DNA from 3 places in the Alteromonas sp. KUL150 genome. Region 3 is predicted to be linked to each of the others. Evidence: predicted binding sites of a transcription regulator. Region 3 holds the regulator's gene; each other region holds the start of a gene.
The links. The regulator sigma-54, encoded in region 3, starts transcription at its own class of promoters, with help from an activator protein. The targets are predictions, from matches to a motif close to GTTGGCACGNNNNTNGNNT.

Region 1: a site for sigma-54 is predicted at 1,533-1,551, ahead of GVO62_RS14225 (Tll0287-like domain-containing protein). Genes of this name have one in related genera too.
Region 2: a site for sigma-54 is predicted at 1,332-1,350, ahead of nirB (nitrite reductase large subunit NirB). Genes of this name have one in related genera too.

The regions. Positions count from the first base shown of each region.
Region 1 covers NZ_BLIJ01000060.1:105,357-107,633, forward strand. The annotation lists gene GVO62_RS14220 (cytochrome ubiquinol oxidase subunit I) at 1-499, opposite strand, end outside; gene GVO62_RS14225 (Tll0287-like domain-containing protein) at 868-1,470, opposite strand; gene GVO62_RS14230 (sigma-54 interaction domain-containing protein) at 1,622-2,277, shown strand, end outside.
Region 2 covers NZ_BLIJ01000053.1:18,577-20,853, forward strand. The annotation lists gene nirB (nitrite reductase large subunit NirB) at 1-1,140, opposite strand, end outside; gene GVO62_RS12745 (SulP family inorganic anion transporter) at 1,469-2,277, opposite strand, start outside.
Region 3 covers NZ_BLIJ01000033.1:59,163-61,439, reverse strand. The annotation lists gene lptB (LPS export ABC transporter ATP-binding protein) at 1-203, shown strand, start outside; gene GVO62_RS07430 (RNA polymerase factor sigma-54) at 277-1,758, shown strand; gene hpf (ribosome hibernation promoting factor) at 1,789-2,076, shown strand; gene ptsN (PTS IIA-like nitrogen regulatory protein PtsN) at 2,090-2,277, shown strand, end outside.

The sequences.
Region 1 (2,277 bases), on a different contig from region 3:
TACGCATCGCTTCAAAGTTAAATTCAGCGCCTACTGGATATTGCATCCAACCATTAGCGATTAGGATCCAAAGTGCTGAGAAGTTAGAACCAATGGCAACTAACCAAGTAGCCATAAGGTGCTTCACCTTAGACATTTTGTCCCAGCCAAAAAAGAACAGGCCCACGAAGGTAGACTCCAAGAAGAAAGCCATAAGCCCTTCAATAGCCAAAGGCGCGCCAAAGATATCGCCGACATAGTGGGAATAATATGACCAGTTCATGCCAAACTGGAATTCCATGGTTAAGCCTGTGGCGACCCCAATGGCAAAGTTAATACCAAACAGCTTTCCCCAAAACTGGGTCATTTGCTTGTATATCTCTTTACCTGTCATCACATAGACCGACTCCATGATAGCAAGTAGAAAGCTTAGCCCTAGTGTTAAGGGTACAAAAATAAAGTGGAACATCGCAGTTAATGCAAATTGCCACCGCGATAGTTCTATTAACGTATCGCTCATGGGTTATCTCCCTCGTCTCTCTTGCGCGATAAGCGCTTGACCTTAAATAAATTTATTGGTTATTCAGTGGTTGTCACATGAACATTCATCACAGCTAGAGCATGGTTTGTGCCATTCATCACTTTTCTCGCTAATCTGAATCAGCAACTGATGAATGACAGTCTATTCGTACTGTGCGGGTCAATTATTCCATGGCGAAAAGTTGTGCACTTTGATCCATCGCAAGGATCTAATATGAATTTTGCGCCAATTTTGTCATTATCAGCGACAAAATTGACACATATAAAAAAGAAGAGGGGGCGTCGTAGCCTTGTTTAAAATGGTTGAGTAAAGAGCTTTTATATTAGCTGATACAAAATTAACTTAAGTTACTGCCCAGAATAAGTCAGCGTAAACGCGCCGCGCAATTCACCAAGTTTAAACCCAGTGGCCTCATCCTTAGGGTAATGTTTTAAAATGGTTTCCTTTACTGAAGGTGCAACTTGGGCGCCGTGACACGCCATACAAACTTGGCCTTGTTGAATAGCCATCATGTACCGGAACTCGCCACTGTCGCTGTCATACTTATAGGTATCCATGGGCATGGGTGGCTGCTTACCCTCTAGCTCAGTCTTTTCTAATAGAGAGGCGAAAAGGGCTAGCTGCTCGCGCTCCCACTCTTCTGGCGCGTTATTCGGGTTTCTCACTTTTAGCGCAGTGCGCCCTACTTCCCACCCATTTTGGCTAAGACTTTCGGCGATAGGCTCTGCGGCCAACTGACACTCTTCTACACCTGCTTCCAAACCGCCAGACTGAATTGCCTGTTTTAGTCTAGATTTAAGCGCGCCACCAAGGGCTTTAGCGTGAACTCTTGCCTGCTTCACTTTTGCGTGCTCATCGCTTTCAGCTAGCTCGTTGGTTTGTGCATTAGCGAAAGGGCACCCGGCGCTTACGGCTAACCCCAACGCAATTAAAAAGATGCGTTCTTTCATTGTTTAACTCTCCTATTGACGGACGTATTTGCACTCAGGCATTGTGATTCAACTAAAACAATCAACAAGCTCTATGCCAATATGTTAAGTTGGCAAGATAAAAGTAGCATTAACTAATACGCTGACAATGAACATATCAATTGTACAAGCAATGATAGATGCAATAGATAAACCCGCTATTTTCATCAATCAAAACTACATTATTGAGGCGGTCAATGCGCCTTACAGAGATACTTATCCTGTCGATATCAAGCTCGGTTATAGCACCTGTTATCAGGTATCTCATCGAAACAATAAGCCCTGTGACCAATGCGGCGAGCAGTGCCCTATGCAGGAAAGTAAAAAGTCGGGCCGAGCAGCTAGTGTGGTGCATATCCATACCACCAGCGAGGGCCAAAGCTACTGCGACATTCTGATGCGACCTATCTTCGACGGTCACGGGGATTTAATAGGTTATCTGGAAATTCTAGATAAGCTTGCCTTTGCGTCTAACCGCCCCTCTGCTGGAAAAATGATTGGCGAGTCAGAAGCATTTAAAACGATGCTGAATAAAATCAACCGCGCTGCAAACTCAGACATATCTGTTTTACTGTTTGGTGAAACCGGAACCGGTAAAGAACTGGTGTCTCAGGCTCTACACTCAAGTAGCCATCGGGCTGAAAAACCTTTTGTTGTAATTGAATGCACTGGGTTGTCTGATGCTTTGCTTGAAAGCGAGTTATTTGGCTATGAAAAAGGCGCGTTCACCGGCGCGACCACCAATAAAAAAGGACTGGTAGAGGCGGCAGAGGGTGGCACTCTATTTTT
Region 2 (2,277 bases), on a different contig from region 3:
GTCGCTGGTATCACCAACGAGTACAGCACCAAGCACGAGCTTTTGTTCGCTATCTATTACCAGCTTTTTATACACGCCATCAGGCTGATTCAAATAGGTGTAGCTTAGAGCACCTTCTGTACGTTCGTGTGCATCGCCAATGGAGCCCACTTCCACACCCATTAGTTTGAGTTTGGTACTCATGTCTGCGCCAGCGAACTCGGCATCGCCGCCGGTGATATGACTTACTGCGGTTCGCGCCATGGTGTAGCCAGGTGCAACCAGGCCAAAAATTTTGTTATCCCACAGTGCACATTCGCCCACCGCGTAAATATTAGGGTCAGACGTCAAGCAGTGGCTATCAATGACAATACCGCCGCGCTCACCCAGTGTTAGCGCTGACTTTCTGCCGAGCTGATCAGAAGGTCGAATACCGGCAGAGAATAAAATCATATCAGTTTCTAGTGCAGTGCCGTCTGCAAACACCATTTTATAGCGGCAAGTATCACCGGCCTCGATAGTTTGGGTTGCTTTTTGGGTATGAACGGTTACGCCTAAATCTTCAATTTTGTCTTTAAGCACGGTCCCACCGGCTTGGTCTAGCTGCACTGCCATAAGCTGTGGCGCAAATTCGACCACGTGAGTATCTAGCCCAGCTTGCTTTAAGGCATTCGCTGCCTCTAAACCTAGAAGACCGCCACCTACGACAACACCTACTTTGCTCACCGCTGCTGACGCTTCAATAGCGAGCAGGTCGTCTATGGTGCGATAGACCAAGCAATGCTCTTGGTCGTTCCCGGGAATGGGAGGCACGAAAGGATAAGAACCGGTGGCAAGAACCAGCTTGTCGTAGTTGAACACCTGCCCTTCTGAAGTCGTAACTTTATTATGGTCACGGTCAATATCGGTCACTAAGGCATTGGTGACTACGTTTACGCCCCATTCGGCGTACTGAGCGGGTGTAGTAAGCGCTAAGTCATCAGCACTCGCGCCGCTAAAAAAAGATGACAGATAAACGCGGTCGTACGCGAGGCGTGACTCGCCGCATAAAACGGTTATTTCTACATTGGCATCGCTTTGGTGAAGCTGCTCAACAAAATGATGCCCCACCATGCCGTTGCCTACGACGACAATTTGCGTTTTTGAGTCCAATGAAGTCATGGTATTCCCCTTTTTTCGGGACAAAAAAAAGCCCGCTTCAACTTTCGTTGATGCGGGCTTCGTTGCCTATTTTGCTAATACTGACACTTAAGATCAGCATACTCTAGCTAACACATTTTACGGAGTGTTATAAATCACACAATTTTCAGCGATTGACACAAATCACCAAAACACACTTTACGTTTATAGCTATCCAAGTTCAGTGCCAAAAACGTAAACAATTGTTTTTATTTGATTTACTACAAAATAAGCATTATACAGACTTCACAACTGCACCAAACAAACGCAAAACTGTGTTTACTTGGTGCATTAAGCGCTATCAAATAACTTAGGCGAGTTTATCCGTCGCTACGCGGTAGCGAGGGTCTTCAACTACGTTAATTTCAACAAATTTGTCGGCCTTGCGAAGCAGTGAACGACACTCATCGCTGATGTGACGAATGTGAAGCTTTTTACCCTGCTCTTCGTATTTATCTGCAAGGGTATCTAGTGCATCGATACCTGATGAATCCCAAATACGTGAGTCTTTAAAGTCAATAACTACATCGTTAGGGTCGTTAGCGATATCAAACAAGTCTTTGAAATGCGATACCGAGCCAAAGAAAAGTGGGCCATCTAGTTCATAGACTTTCCAGCCGTCGTTATCAATGTGCGACTTCGCTTCGATATGGCGAGCGTGTTTCCATGCAAATACTAGGGCTGAAACGATAACACCCACAACCACCGCAATGGCAAGGTCGGCAATAACCGTAACGCCTGTCACTAGAAATAGCACAAAGGCATCTTCTTTGTTTACGCCGCGAATAATTCTGAATGACGCCCATTCGAAGGTAGCGATAACTACGACGAACATCACGCCAACAAGAGCAGCAAGCGGGATCATTTCAATAAGCGGTGCAGCAAATAGAATGAAGCCCAATAGTACAAGTGCAGCAGTAATACCGGATAAGCGACCACGGCCGCCAGAGTTTATATTGATCATGCTTTGACCAATCATGGCACAACCGCCCATACCGCCAAAGAAACCGTTAACGGTATTTGCAACACCTTGGCCAACACACTCTTTATTGCCTCGACCGCGGGTGTCGGTCATTTCATCAATTAATGAAAGAGTAAGAAGCGATTCAATAAGACCGA
Region 3 (2,277 bases):
ATATAAAGAAGATAATACAACATCTTCGTGATAGAGGAATTGGTATCCTTATCACTGACCATAACGTACGAGAAACATTGGATGTTTGCGAAAAAGCGTACATTGTGAGTCATGGCGAGCTTATTGCGCAAGGAACAGCGGAACAGGTTTTAAGTAATCAAAAAGTAAGGGATGTATACCTAGGCGAACAATTCAGGCTATAGTTAATGTAACCGAATTGTCATTTTTCAATTTCGCTCTGGTATATTCAATTTAGAGCATTTAAATAAGACGTAGATGAAACCATCTTTACAGCTAAAATTTAGCCAACAACTTACCATGACACCTCAGCTTCAGCAGGCTATTAAATTGCTGCAGCTGTCTACTCTTGATCTTCAACAGGAGATTCAAGAGGCGCTTGACTCTAACCCACTGTTAGAAGTTGAGGAAGGTAATGACGAGCCTCAATCAGAAAAGAACAATCTCGATAATGATGATGGAGCATCAGAAGCGTCTGCTACTGCATCAAGCGACACCCTGGAAGCCGGAGATGCGTTAGAAAAAAACGATCTCCCTGACGAGTTGCCTATCGACAGTACGTGGGATGAGTATTATTCCGCATCTTCAGCGCCAGCGCCAGGTCCATCAAGTGATGATGAACAGATTTTCCAAGGCGAAACTACTGACGATATTCAAGAACACCTTTCTTGGCAGATGCGCCTGACCCATTTCTCGGAAACTGACCGGGCAATTGCAACGGCGATTATTGACTCGATTGATGAATCTGGCTATCTAACCGTCTCTCTTGAAGAAATTCTTGATGCGGTAAACGATGATGACTTAGAAGAGCCTATAGAGATGGACGAAGTAGAGTGCGTATTAAAGCGTATTCAAATGTTCGACCCCATTGGTTCTGGTTCACGGACACCTCAAGAGTGTTTAATGGTTCAGCTTCGCCAATTTTCAGACGATACGCCGTGGCTCGCTGAAGCGAAGCAGTTAATCGAAGAGTACTCTGACCTTCTTAGTAGCAAAGACTATCGCACGTTAATGCGTAAGAGTCGCCTGAAGGAAGATCAGCTGCGTGAGGCTATGCGTTTGTTACAAACCTTGAATCCTCGCCCAGGTAGTGCTTTAGTTACTAAAGAGCCTGAATATGTTATTCCTGATGTTTCAGTCGCCAAAAAGAATGGTCGTTGGGTGGTAGAATTAAACCCCGACAGCCTGCCTAAATTAAGCGTGAATCAACAGTACGCTGCGATGAGTCGTCGTGCAAAGAACAGTAGCGACTCTCAATTCATCCGCTCACACATGCAAGAAGCCAAGTGGTTCATAAAGAGCCTAGAGTCACGCAATGAAACCCTGATGAAGGTTGCGAATTGCATTGTGCAGCAGCAGATGGGTTTTTTCGAGCACGGCCCGGAAATGATGAAACCAATGGTGTTAAATGATGTCGCAGAAATGGTAGATATGCACGAATCGACTATTTCTCGTGTGACGACGCAAAAATACATGCACACACCACGTGGTATTTTTGAACTGAAGTACTTCTTTTCAAGTCACGTTGCGACAGAGTCTGGTGGTGAGTGTTCATCCACCGCTATTCGAGCATTGATCAAGAAGCTGGTGGCCGCTGAAAATGTTAGCAAGCCGCTAAGTGATAGCAAGATTGCTTCATTGTTGGCCGAGCAAGGCATAAAAGTCGCTCGGCGGACAATAGCAAAATACCGGGAATCGTTATCGATCCCGCCGTCGAACCAACGCAAAAGCCTTATTTAAACGGGCTCTATAATATAAGGAAGACGAAATATGCAAATCAACCTTACTGGTCATCATGTCGAAATCACCGACTCTTTGCGTAATTATGTCGATACGAAGTTCAGCAAACTTGAACGTCACTTTGATCACATTTCTAATGTGCATGTCATCCTGAACGTTGAAAAATTAAATCAAAAAGCCGAAGCGACTGTTCATTTAAGTGGCGCAGAAGTATTCGCATCCTCAGAAAACACCGACATGTATGCGGCGATTGACAGCATGGTTGATAAACTCGACCGGCAAGTAATCAAGCATAAGGAAAAACTGAAAAAACATTAGTAGTTAATTAAGCATGGACATACAAGCCATCGTAAGTCTGGACCGCACTGAATGTGCGGTTCAGTGTAATAGTAAAAAACGAATTCTTGAGATAATCGCAGATATTGCCGCCAAAAATAATGAGAACATCGACTCGGCGACGGTACTCAACAGTCTAATGTCTCGAGAGCGTATGGGAAGCACGGGTATCGGTAACGGTAT